Regions from separate parts of the Salinivibrio sp. PR5 genome, predicted to be linked through region 3. Evidence: riboswitches for the same ligand, from Rfam matches in the RefSeq annotation. Region 3 holds a riboswitch; each other region holds the start of a gene.

Region 1 (4,397 bases), on a different contig from region 3:
CACTACACCCAGTGGCGGCAATACGAGAAGCAAGACCAAGGTTATCCAGAGCAGATCCCAGCATTTCGCCGCTCGGCTATCGAGGGCATGCGGCAATGGTAATACTTCACTGGGTGTATTCGGCACCGCGCGTGTGAATGTTTGCACTACAAACGCAATGGTGCCGCACAGCATCATCTGCCACAGCGCTAATGCCGCGCCGGTTTGCAAGTCAAAGTCAAAACGAATGGCTTGGTAAATGGCCAACTCTATGGTGGTGGCTTTGGGGCCGCCGCCAAGCGCCATGACGGTGGCAAAACTGGTAAAGCAGAGCATAAACACCAGCCCGACGATATGGGGCAAACTTTGGCGAAGATAAGGCCATTCAAGGTGACGAAAACGCTGCCAGCCACCTAAGCCCAATTGCGTCGCTAAGCGGCGTTGATCGGCGGGGATCCCCTCGAGTGCTTGCACCATGATCTGGGCGGAAAATGGTAAGTTGAAAAACACGTGTGCCAGCAAAATGCCGCTCAATCCATAAATGGAAAATGGCATAGAAAGATCAAAATGTTGTAGGGTGTCGGCGAGCAATCCGCTGCGACCAAAAATGGCTACCAAGCCAAATACCCCAATCAGCACAGGCAGCACTAAGGTCATGGCAAACAGTTTCAACAACCAACGCTTACCCGCAAACTCGCGACGCGACAGGGCGTGGGCAACAGGAATCGCCAATCCCACACTGAGGATCACTGATAAAATGGCTTGCTTGAAGCTAAATACGGTGACGTGACGAAGGTAGGCATCTTGCCATAGTGCCTGAAGGTTAAGATCTTGGCTGTGAGAGAACAGCGCCCAAAGAGCGCTGCCAATTAAAAGCACGACGAGACTGGCCGCGAGACTGCCCGGCCAAGTGCGTGAAGGGTTGAGCATGACGATTATTCAACCAACGCCGTTTGCCAGTCACGCACCCATTGTTGACGGTTGCCCATCACTTCATCGGGTTGATAAATCAAGCTTTTTTTGGGCTTACTCAAGGTATAGAAGGCATCCGGTAACGTGATATCAGTAACAGGGTACATCCATTGCGTAAGGGGAATGATCGACTGCGCTTCATCGCTGAGCATAAACTGCAAAAACGCATCGGCCAGTTCTGGCTGGTCGGTGTAGGCTGATTTTGCGGCCACTTCAATCTGCATATAGTGGCCCTCTTCAAACGTCGCGGCGGCAAAGCGGTCATCATCATCGGCAACCAAATGGTAAGCCGGTGATGTGGTGTAAGAGAGCACCATGTCCGCTTCCTTGTTCAGGAACATGTTGTACGCTTCGGTCCAGCCTTTGGTCACGGTAATGGTGTTATCCGCGAGATCACGCCATGCTTGCTGGCTTTTATCGCCGTAGACTTTCTGGATCCAAAGCATTAAGCCTTGGCCAACGGTGGAGACACGGGGATCTTGGTAAATCACACTGATGTCATCACGATCTTCAATCAAGGCTTTCAAGCTCTTGGGCGGATCGAGCAGGCGCGTGGTGTCGTACACGAAGGCAAAGTAGCCGTAATCGTAGGGGATAAAGTAGGGATTATCCCAACCGCCGGGTACCTGTAGGCGCTCCGTATTCACCGCGTGCTCGGCGACAATGCCGCTCCGCTCCGCTTCTTTCATTAAATTGGTGTCCATACCCAACACGATATCGGCGCTGGTGTTACTGCCTTCAATCCGCATGCGGTTTAGCAAGGCTGCGCCGTCTTCAAGGGACACAAACTCGACCTTACAATTACAGCGTTTCTCGAAGGCGGCTTTAATTTTTGGCCCTGCGCCCCAATCGGTGATAAACGAGTCGTAGGTATAGACAGTCAGCGGGTCGGCGGCGCGGGCGCCAAGCGATAACAGAGACAAAGAAAGTACGGTTAAAACAGACGTAATGACTTTCACAGCACGCTCCTAAGTTGGGCGTGGGTGTTGAGGCTGGTTGATGACATCATCAAGTCTCAATCCCTACGCCAGTGTTAGCTGGATCAGGTTCGATGGGTTTAGCGCGGTGCGCAATCTCAGCCAAGAGGCTCCCCAATGAGTACGAAGCCATTGTACTGATTGGCTTAGGGTTAACCAAGCCTTTTAGTCAGCGGTTCGGTTAAGCGCCCAGTCGTAGTCATAGTCTAAGCGTGCATCCTCGGGAAGTTTGATATCGCGGTATTGATTGATATGGGTGATTACTCCTTGTTCACTGCCGCCAAAATCGGCCTCAAACCACTCATAGATAGAAGAAAGCTGCCACTGACCGCCTTGCTGACTCACGCCTTTATCACTGTTAATAAAGGTATAGGCGGCTTGTTCTAATTGTGTCTCTAAGGTGTCGGCTTGAAAGGCTTGTGGCTGTAGGTTCGGACAGCCAAGGCTGGCACAATTGACCGCATAGTGGGTACGCGGATCTTGCCAGAGCGGGCGCAGAATGCGGTGCTCAATATCATTCAAGGTAAGCGGCTCTCCTGCCACCGTGACCACCTCATCATCCCAAGGTCCAAAGCTAAACAGGCCACCGAGTTTGGTGATCGAACGGACTGGATACGCATCCAAAATTAGCTTTACGGTGACTGAATTGTAGAGATTAACCCAGTACGCGTATTGTTCGTCTTTGGTCAAGGTGCGCGGGTCGCGCGCGGTGAGCATGCTAATGTAATGATCGAGAGTCGCTTTATCGGCCTCGGTGACGGCTGCGTAGTTAAATAAGGTGTGCTGTCCTTGAGGCTGTAAATACTTATCGAGTAATACTTGCCAGCTGTGATGGGTAAACGTGGCTTGGCTGGCGGGGTTGTGCGCATCCCACATTGCCCAATAATCGGCTTTCGGGGCGGCCAAGGCTGGAAAAGCAACGAGTAACCAAAAAATGAGCGTGATCCGTGTTCGCATACCGCTTCCTCAATCGCGAGCGTATCTTGTTTATATCCTAGACCAGCTTGCGCCATGTTTGCTTTCATAGCCATAAAAAAACGCTGCTCAAGCAGCGTTTTAGTGGTTAAAGCATTGTGTTATGCCAAAAAGGCGGGAATGTTTTGCTCAAAGCGCGAGATCTCAGCGTCGTGCTGAAGCGTGAGGCCAATGCTATCTAATCCTTCCAACAAGCAATGACGGCGAAAATCATCCATCTGGAAGCTAAAGCAGTGTTCACCGGCACGGATGGTTTGGGCGGGCAAATCTAGCGTTACCGTCGCGCCTTCATTTTCGGCCACATACGTAAATAGAGCATCGATTTGGCCTTCTTCAAGGGTCACTGGCACCATTTGGTTATTAATGCAGTTGCCATAGAAAATATCGGCAAAACTGGGGGCGATAATCACTTTAAAACCGTAATCATCCAGCGCCCAAGGAGCATGTTCGCGTGACGAGCCACAGCCAAAGTTTTCGCGGGTGAGTAACACGCTCGCCCCTTGGTAGCGCGCTTGATTGAGCACAAACTCGGGGTTCGGCTGTTTACCCGCATCGTCTAAAAAGCGCCAATCGTGAAATAGATGCTGACCAAAGCCTGTACGGGTGACTTTTTGCAAAAACTGTTTAGGGATAATCGCATCGGTATCGACGTTCGCCGCATCTAATGGGGCAACAATGCCGGTATGAGTGTGTATGCCTGACATAAGGCCTCCTTATAATTGGTTAACGTCGACAAAATGGCCCGCAATCGCCGCGGCGGCGGCCATGGCTGGGCTGACCAAGTGGGTGCGGCCTTCACGGCCTTGACGCCCTTCAAAGTTGCGGTTGCTGGTGGACGCACAGCGCTCTTTAGGGCCTAAGCGATCGTTGTTCATTGCCAAACACATCGAGCAGCCGGGTAAGCGCCATTCAAAGCCCGCTTCGCGGAAGATTACATCCAGCCCTTCTTGCTCTGCTTGGGCGCGCACTTGCTCGGAGCCCGGCACTACCATGGCATGTACACCCTCTGCCACGCGTCGTCCTTTGGCGACCGCGGCGGCTGCGCGCATGTCTTCAATCCGTGAGTTGGTGCAAGAGCCAATAAAGACTTTATCGATGCGGATATCTGTAATGGCTTGGCCTGCCGTCAGCCCCATATACTTTAAGGCTCGCTCAGCCGAGTGGCGCTCTATCGGGTCGGTCATGCTCTCTGGGACAGGCACGGTATCATGCACACTGACCACTTGGCCGGGGTTGGTGCCCCATGTGACTTGATGATGGATTTGACTGCCATCGAGGGTGACCACACGATCAAAGTGCGCATCGGCATCTGAGTGCAAGGTTTGCCAATACGCAACGGCTTGCTGCCATTGCTCGCCTTTAGGGGCAAATTTTTTGTCTTTTAGGTAGGCAAAGGTGGTGTCATCTGGCGCGATCAGGCCAGCTTTTGCGCCTAATTCGATGGCCATGTTGCACACCGTCATTCGCCCTTCCATCGACAAGTCGGTGATTGCG
Region 2 (4,397 bases), on a different contig from region 3:
GACTTTCTTTCTGCAATGAGTCATGAATTACGCACCCCGCTTAACTGTGTGCTTGGCTATGCACAATTATTAATGAATGCGACCTCGCCGGCGTTAGAGGCCACTCAGCAACAATACGTGGCACAAATACACCAAAGTGGCCGTCATTTACTCGCCCTGATTAACGATGTGCTGGATCTTGCCAAAATCGAGGCGGGAAAAATTTCCCTCAATCCAAGCTGGGCACCTTTGCGTCCGATGATTTGCGAGGCTGTCGATTCGCTGTTGCCCCTTGCCCATCGCCAGACGGTGAGTTTGCGCCATACCCTACCGGACGCACTTAACGGCGATATTTACGTCGATGTGACCCGATTTAAGCAAGTGCTGATCAACCTCATTAGCAATGCGATTAAATACAACCATGCCGGTGGACGTGTCACGGTATCGACCCGTCAGCAAGCCGAAACGATAACGATCGCGGTGACGGACACAGGCATTGGCATTGAACAGGATAAGCTTAGCGCGTTATTCGAGCCTTTTAATCGCTTAGCGGCCGAGCAAACCCATATTGAAGGGGCAGGCGTGGGGCTTGCGGTCACACAGCAATTGATTGCGCAAATGCAAGGTGAGATCACCGTGAGCAGCGAAGTTGGAAAAGGGAGCTGTTTTGCCGTCACCTTTCCCTACCGTGGCCAGTCGTTGACCGAGATAGCGTCTTCATCCACACCATTCACCCTTACCCAGCCGCATCGAGTGCTTTTTATTGAACCAGACGTTGCACAACAACGCCTGATGGCCGATTGGTTCGAAGACTGGCCGTTACTGACCTTGACCTGTGTCCATGATTTATCGTTGGCAGCCGCGATGGCGCATACCACACCGCCCTCGCTATTCATGGTCAGCTATGCGGTGCTTGATGACACGGCAGATCAGGTTCAGTTACGACTCGGGGAACGGCCTATGATCGTGGTTAATGTGCCGGACTCCGAATCTATGCAATCGCACAGCGATAGCATTGTGACGTTGGCGTCACCAGTAACGGGTACGGGGTTGGGCCGAGCGATGCAAACACTTTTGGAGGACAGGGCATGACACGAGAAAAATCCCAAGCGCAGATCCTGATCATTGATGATCGACCGGAGAATGTCGACTTGTTGACTGCTATGTTGCTGCAATCTGGCTATCAACACATCACAGGCCTTAACGATCCACGCCTTGTGACCGATTACCTCTCCCCGGTCCCCGATTTAGTGTTGCTTGATATGCGTATGCCACAACGCTCGGGGCTGGATGTACTCGATCTGTTGAACAATACGCTCGGTGAGCACTGTCCCCCGGTGATGGTGCTCACTGCCGATAGTGATAACAATCTGCGCAACCAAGCCTTATGTCGTGGGGCCATTGATTATCTCACCAAGCCGTTTGATCACCATGAAGTGCTTCAGCGCATCCATAATATTCTTCATTTTCAATTCAAAACCCTGAAAGAGCGTGATCAAGCGGCACGTTTGCAAATGTTAGTGAATAAGCAAACCGCGGCATTACGTACCTTGTCTTTAACCGATCCTCTAACCAATCTACCCAATCGACGTGCGCTGGTGGATGCGGCTGAACGTCAACTCGCAAAGGGGATGGTGACCGTGTTTATGATAGCGTTGGATGGGATGGAGGCGGTAACACAGCATCAAGGCCACTTAATGACAGAAGCGCTGTATAAGCACCTTGCAGGGCTGTTGGCTAGTAGCTCGGTCGCAAGAGGTCGGCGTATTGGTGTCTGGGACAACACACGTTTGGTGATGGTAGTGGAAGGAGATATCACTGCCATTGACGCACTTGCCAAGCGGATTTGTCGATTATTGAGTGGTCATCACACCCTTGATGGCCGTTTGATGTCGATGCACTGCCATGTGGGAATAGCCCAAGCGGAAGGGGAACATCACGATGTGGAGCAACTCTTTCGCCAAGCGATTCTAGCCATCCCGACCGATGACACCGAAGTGGGTCATTATCGCCAAGAGTTGGATGCGCAATCGCAACGTGAGCATATGATCCGCAATGGACTTAGCCCGGCTCTTGAACAAGGAGGGTTGTCTTTGGTCTTTCAGCCCAAATGGGATCTCAATACCGGCACCATGGTAGGCGCTGAGGCGTTATTGCGTTGGCGTCATCCGCAACTGGGAGCGATCAGCCCGGCCGAGTTTATTCCCATTGCCGAGCGAAGTGCCGATATGATCCAACTCGGCGATGCAGTTTTTTCTATGGCGTTGCGCGCGCTGGTCCGTTGGCGAGAGCAATACACCTTGCCCGAGGCGTTTCACTTAGCCATCAATGTCTCTTCCCAGCAACTTCGCCACGGTTTTGCCGACAGCATTCTTGCCCGCTGCCAAGCGCTGGAAGTACCCACCCAAATCATTCAGCTTGAGGTTACTGAATCGGCGTTAATTCGACATATGTCGGTGGCGCTCAAAGAGTTACAACAGCTCCGTGATGCGGGGATGCATATTGCGCTTGATGATTTTGGCACAGGCTACAGTTCATTGAGCTATTTGAAACAGCTTCCTGTGGATTGGGTGAAGCTTGATCGTAGCTTTATTCAAGACCTTGCATCCAACGCCAGTGACAAACACCTTGTTGGTAGCGTGATCGACCTAGCGCATGGGTTCGGCCACGGTGTGGTGGCCGAAGGCGTGGAAGAAGTTGGCCAGCAACAGATTTTGCAGCGTATTGGCTGCGATCAAGCGCAAGGCTTCTTGTATGCCAAACCGCTGGGGTCAGAACAGTTTGAACAGCTTCTGCAAACCGGATGTGAATGCCCAGCGACGGCTATCAGTGCGCCCGTGTCTGGATAGCCGTGGTCATCATCGGATTAGAGATGAGGCTTGCGCTTTATCCGTAGGATGCATATCCTGAACACAGTTAGTCGGGGAGCAAGTAATTGCTGAGACTGCGAAAGCAGGACCCGTAGAACCTGATCCAGTTAGCACTGGCGGAGGGAACTGACACGATCAGCGCACAAAGTGATGCATACTGCCGTACTTTGTCTCCTTCCGCCCCTGATGATTAAGGGGCCAATATGAACCTATCTCCACCTGTTATTCTTACCATTGCCGGCTCAGACAGCGGTGGTGGCGCGGGCATTCAAGCTGACATTAAAGCGATTTCAGCGACCGGTGGCTATGCGTGCTCGGTGATCACCGCGCTAACCGCGCAAAATACCTGCGGTGTTGACGCCGTCTCGGCGGTTGAGCCCGATTTTGTGCGCGCCCAATTAGATGCAGTGTTATACGACATGCCGGTGCGTGCGGTGAAAATCGGCATGCTGGCCAATCAAGCGATTATTCGTGAAGTCGCTGCCGTGCTGGCACGGTCGCCACACTTGCCGGTGATTTTAGATCCCGTGATGGTCGCGACCAGCGGCGACCCTTTGCTCGACGAGCAGGCCATGACGGCGTTGATTGAAGAGCTTATTCCGCGAGCAACGGTGCTCACTCCCAACTTGCCGGAGGCCGCTCGCTTAACCGGTCGGCCTGTGCCAACCTCTATCGAGCAAATGCATGAGCTGGTGCCGGCACTTCGCCATCTAGGCTGTCCTTACGTGATGCTCAAAGGGGGCCATTTACACCAGATGCCCCAGAGCGTCGATATGTGGATTAGCCGAGATACCTGTCAGACCTTGCGCGCACGCCGCATTGAAACTACCAACACCCATGGCACCGGATGTTCACTGTCTGCTGCAATCGCCTCGTTTTATGCCCAAGGGATGACGCCTATCGAGGCCGGGCGAGCGGCTAAGCAGTATTTGACGGAGGCCTTAGCGCATAGTCAGCAGCTAACGGTCGGAAGAGGTGCTGGGCCGGTGCATCATTTTTACGCTTACCCTGATAATTTGTGTCTGTCGCCAGCAGAGCATGCTGTCGCGGAATTGCCCTGAGACGAGATGGAAACGATCCGCTGCAACCCAAGTGGGGCAGCGGCATCGAAAAGAAAACAGCAAAGATGCGTTGGACGCGTCCGTTAGGCGGCAGACCAATGTGGTAAACGCTCGGCGGCGATATAAAAGATGCGATCGCCCGGTGCCACTTCAGTGTGTAGGCGAGGGTTCAGGGTGATCCCATCGCCTTTGTCGAGACCAATTAAAGTTGCATCATGCTCATGCTTTAATTGATTAAACAAGGTGCCGACATCGGTTGCACTCGCATCGGTGGGGTAGCGGGCACAGTATTGGGTCATCCCTTGAGCCGTGCTCAATAGCTCGTGATGTAATTGGCTTGAACCGGGATCAACGGCCGCTTTTGCCAGCATTTCCACCGACACAGACGGCACACATTCAGCGTGCGGATAGTGCTGCTTCAATATTTGGCTGAGTGCATCATCTTGAAAATACGCGAGTAAATGAGCGGAAGGGTTTTTGTGAGCGC
Region 3 (4,397 bases):
TATTCACTGTCCGATAGCATCACGCCCTCCTTGCTGTCTTGATGGATTAAGACAGCGATTAAATGCGTCAATGCGCGCCGCTAAATCAGGCGCTTGCGTCACGGCACGGACCACCGCAATGGCGTCCACGCCAGTGCGCCAAACGTCAGGGGCTCGGTTGAGATCAATACCGCCAATCGCCACCGTCGGGAAGCGGCCATCCACAGTCGCCACCTGCTGAGCTAACGCAGAAATGCCTTGCGGCGGCTCGGCGAGCTGTTTGGTGGTAGTGGGAAAAATATGGCCGATGGCAAGATAACTGGGCGAGAGTGCAATCGCTGCAGCAAGTTGTTCGGGACTGCGTGTCGATACGCCAAGGCGCACGCCTTGCCGCGCAAGTCGGTCAAGATCCGCCTCTTGTGAGTCTTGCTGGCCCAGATGAACGCCATAGGCGCCAGCTTCAAGCGCAAGCTGCCAGTGATCGTTGATAAACACCTGCGCATGGTGCGCGCGACCCAATGCCACCGCGCGCTGTACCCAGTATGACAATTGTGGATGGGCTGGCTGCTTCACACGCAGTTGCACGGTTTTCACGCCCAAGCAAAGTAAGCGTTCAAGTAAATCCACGTCGTCTACCACCGGATATAATGGGCCTATGCCTTCCGACATAGGCGCAAACGGGGTCAGGCTCATGATTCCACCTTATCGCTGTCGCTTACCTCAGCGCCTTGTTGTGGCGAATGATGAGATTTTTGCAGGTAGAGCTCACTGCCCTTTTCTCGAAACTCTTGCGATTTTTGCTGCATGCCTGCTAACGGGTCTTCCAGCATGGTGACATCAATCGCTTCGCCCGCAGCGGCATAGCCATTTTCTTTGGCGTAATCGCGGACTTCTTGGCTGATTTTCATGGAGCAGAATTTTGGCCCACACATGGAGCAAAAATGCGCGACCTTGCCCGACTCTTGAGGCAGTGTTTCATCGTGATAAGCACGCGCCGTCACTGGATCTAATGCAAGGTTAAACTGATCTTCCCAGCGAAATTCAAAGCGCGCTTTGGAAATGGCGTTATCTCGCACCTGCGCGCCCGGATGTCCTTTGGCTAAGTCGGCGGCGTGCGCACACAACTTGTAAGTAATCAGTCCAGTTTTAACATCCTCTTTATTGGGCAGACCCAGATGCTCTTTGGGCGTGACATAGCAAAGCATCGCACACCCAAACCAGCCAATCATCGCCGCACCAATCCCGGAGGTAATGTGGTCATAGCCAGGCGCAATATCGGTAGTCAGCGGGCCTAAAGTATAAAAGGGCGCTTCGTGGCAATGGGTGAGCTGCTCGTCCATATTCTCTTTGATCATGTGCATGGGCACATGACCGGGGCCTTCAATCATCACCTGCACATCGTATTCCCATGCCACCTTGGTTAGCTCGCCCAGGGTACGTAACTCACTGAACTGGGCTTCGTCGTTCGCGTCAGCTACTGAGCCTGGGCGCAATCCATCGCCTAACGACAGCGATACATCATAGGCGGCACAAATCTCGCAGATTTCACGAAAATGGGTATAGAGGAAGCTTTCTTGATGATGCGCCAAGCACCATTTGGCGATAATCGACCCACCACGCGAGACAATCCCAGTCACGCGATTGGCAGTCATGGGCACATAGTGCAAACGCACCCCGGCGTGAATGGTAAAGTAGTCGACCCCTTGTTCGGCTTGCTCTATCAAGGTATCGCGCATCACTTCCCAAGTCAGATCTTCGGCAATGCCATTCACTTTCTCAAGCGCCTGATACATAGGTACGGTGCCAATCGGGACTGGGCTATTACGTAAAATCCACTCGCGAGTTTCGTGGATATTGCGTCCGGTCGATAAATCCATCACCGTATCCGCGCCCCAACGGGTCGCCCACACCAACTTTTCGGTTTCTTCTTCAATGGAGGAGCTCACCGCCGAGTTACCAATATTGGCATTCACTTTCACCAGAAAGTTACGCCCAATGATCATCGGCTCCGCTTCTGGGTGGTTAATGTTGGCAGGAATAATCGCACGCCCTTCAGCAACTTCTTGGCGCACAAATTCGGGAGTGATGTTTGAGGGTAAATGCGCGCCAAAGCTTTCTCCTGGGTGCTGGCGGTTTAGCTGCTCTTCACGATACTGCTGACGCCCCATATTTTCCCGGATCGCGATAAACTCCATCTCTGGGGTGATAATGCCTTGGCGTGCGTAGTGAAGTTGGGTCACACATTGGTTAGGTTTCGCCCGACGGATAGGCGGTAAGGCATTAAAGCGAAGATCATCTAAGGTTTCATCACTGAGGCGGGTCTGCGCATAGTCTGAGCTCACTGCATCAAGAAACTCTGTATCGGCACGCTCATCAATCCAGGCTTTGCGCACTGGCGCTAAGCCTTGGTAAATATCGATAGCACTCTGTGGGTCAGTATAAGGCCCTGATGTGTCATAAACCCGAATGGACTCGTTGGCCTCGTACTGCGGATTGTCTTTACTGCCACCCACAAAGGTCGGAGACAAATGGATCTCTCGCATCCCTACGCGAATATCGGGTCGCGATCCCTCGACATAGACTTTTTCCGAGTTGGGGTAGGTTTGCGCAGAGAGAGAATCGATAAAGGATTTGGCCTCAAGACGGGCCTGTTTACGGGTCGACATAGCATTACTCCGGTGTTCATTATGGGAATTAATGCTTGCCGGAAAACGCTGAATTGAGATGTGAGCAAAACTGGCAGACGCGTACGGTCTGTGATCTGATGCATCTCTTGTTCCCTTCGCTGGTACTAACCAGATCAGGTTCAACGGATCCCACTTAACGTGGTCTCAGCCAATTGGCACTCCGACAAGTTCAACGCCAGTATAAGAAATCACCGCCGCAACAACAAGCGACGTAATGGCATGTTTTTACCTACCCAGTAATGCGTCCTAGCAACCAAGCCCCCATCGCGGCCGCTCCTAAGCATAACGCAAGGTTGAGACCCACGTTTAACAAGGCTTTCACCGTCTCACCATGTTGAAAAAGAAGCAAGGTATCCACTGAAAAGGTCGAGAAGGTGGTGAACGCGCCCAAAAAGCCAATCGCAATCAGTTGACGCCAAGGTACAGGGGCAATCAGCTCTTGACTCATCGCCGCTAAAAAGACACCCATCGCTAATGATCCTAGCACATTAACCATTAGGGTGCCGTACGGGAATCCTCGACCAAACACTGCGACGCTCCACTCTGAAACTAAAAAACGCGAAGACGCCCCTAATGCGCCACCAAGTCCTACCCACAATATGCTTACCACTGGGGGCTCCTTTTGATTGGTAAAAAGTCATCATACCGCGACATGTGAACAAGAAACAGGAGGAAGAAAAAGGGAAAAGGATCAGGGGTGCTAGAAGCATAATGAGTCACATACAAAAAAAGCACCGACAATGTCGATGCTTTGATGTTTGGCAGGGGTAGAGGGATTCGACCGGGCTGGCGACCCAGCCCCCGACACGCTTTTGTGTAGATTGCATGTTCACATCTACCCTTAATCGGATTACGAGAACCTTGATGATTCACATACAAAAAAAGCACCGACGATGTCGATGCTTTGGTATTTGGCAGGGGTAGAGGGATTCGAACCCCCAACACGCGGATTTGGAATCCGCTGCTCTGCCAATTGGAGCTATACCCCTGTAGATAGGTGCCTATTGTAGCGATCCCGCGACAAATTACCACCACCAATTACTCTTCAGACGTTTGATCGCTTATTTATAAAGCAAATCGCCCCAACGCCCCAATCACAAAAAACCCCAGCTTTTCAGCTAGGGTTTCTAAGCAGTGGCGGAGGGCCGGGGTTGCGGGCAACCGGGACTCATTCGCCCGCAGGGCGAACCTGGCCAATAACAAAAAACCCTACTAAAATTAGCAGGGTTTCTAAGTAGTGGCGGAGTGGACGGGACTCGAACCCGCGACCCCCGGCGTGACAGGCCGGTATTCTAACCAACTGAACTACCACTCCGCACCAATTCTGTCTCATCAAAGTCTTACGCATATCTGCTTTGATGATTAAATTTTTGCTAACTAAAGCCCAACATTAAGCTCTAATTAGATTATCTTGTTTGATGCGATGAGGATGTTGAATCGAGACGCGCAGTGTATGCCAATACATGAGCATCGCAGATATCAACAGCATCGAGCTATCAACAAGATAAGCAATGAGAGCCTGGCGATGTCCTACTCTCACATGGGGAGACCCCACACTACCATCGGCGCTGCTTCGTTTCACTACTGAGTTCGGCATGGAGTCAGGTGGGTCCAAAGCGCTATGGTCGCCAAGCAAATTCGGTAATCTAGAAAGCTGTTCGTTCTCGCCACAATCAACTGGCTTTATTTCAAGTCCAACCCAAAACCTCTTGGGTGTTGTATGGTTAAGCC

What was found. A riboswitch is a leader RNA that binds a small molecule or an ion and turns the genes downstream of it on or off. The one in region 3 is predicted to bind thiamine pyrophosphate.
Region 1: it holds a riboswitch for thiamine pyrophosphate, as region 3 does, so the genes downstream of both, thiB (thiamine ABC transporter substrate binding subunit) here and thiC (phosphomethylpyrimidine synthase ThiC) in region 3, are expected to answer to the same signal.
Region 2: it holds a riboswitch for thiamine pyrophosphate, as region 3 does, so the genes downstream of both, thiD (bifunctional hydroxymethylpyrimidine kinase/phosphomethylpyrimidine kinase) here and thiC (phosphomethylpyrimidine synthase ThiC) in region 3, are expected to answer to the same signal.

What each region holds. Positions count from the first base shown of each region.
Region 1 is NZ_MUFK01000001.1:49,568-53,964, forward strand. Features, by position in the region: gene thiP (thiamine/thiamine pyrophosphate ABC transporter permease) at 1-909, opposite strand, end outside; gene thiB (thiamine ABC transporter substrate binding subunit) at 915-1,901, opposite strand; TPP riboswitch at 1,954-2,055, opposite strand; gene BZG82_RS00230 (DUF547 domain-containing protein) at 2,094-2,885, opposite strand; gene leuD (3-isopropylmalate dehydratase small subunit) at 3,005-3,607, opposite strand; gene leuC (3-isopropylmalate dehydratase large subunit) at 3,617-4,397, opposite strand, start outside.
Region 2 is NZ_MUFK01000017.1:47,867-52,263, forward strand. Features, by position in the region: gene BZG82_RS08260 (PAS domain-containing sensor histidine kinase) at 1-1,071, shown strand, start outside; gene BZG82_RS08265 (putative bifunctional diguanylate cyclase/phosphodiesterase) at 1,068-2,828, shown strand; TPP riboswitch at 2,891-2,991, shown strand; gene thiD (bifunctional hydroxymethylpyrimidine kinase/phosphomethylpyrimidine kinase) at 3,053-3,910, shown strand; gene BZG82_RS08275 (potassium channel family protein) at 3,994-4,397, opposite strand, start outside.
Region 3 is NZ_MUFK01000004.1:111,528-115,924, forward strand. Features, by position in the region: gene BZG82_RS03120 (HesA/MoeB/ThiF family protein) at 1-20, opposite strand, end outside; gene thiE (thiamine phosphate synthase) at 4-672, opposite strand; gene thiC (phosphomethylpyrimidine synthase ThiC) at 669-2,645, opposite strand; TPP riboswitch at 2,740-2,839, opposite strand; gene crcB (fluoride efflux transporter CrcB) at 2,896-3,276, opposite strand; tRNA gene BZG82_RS03140 (tRNA-Trp) at 3,579-3,655, opposite strand; tRNA gene BZG82_RS03145 (tRNA-Asp) at 3,905-3,981, opposite strand; rRNA gene rrf (5S ribosomal RNA) at 4,184-4,299, opposite strand; partial or broken rRNA gene BZG82_RS03155 (23S ribosomal RNA) at 4,387-4,397, opposite strand, start outside.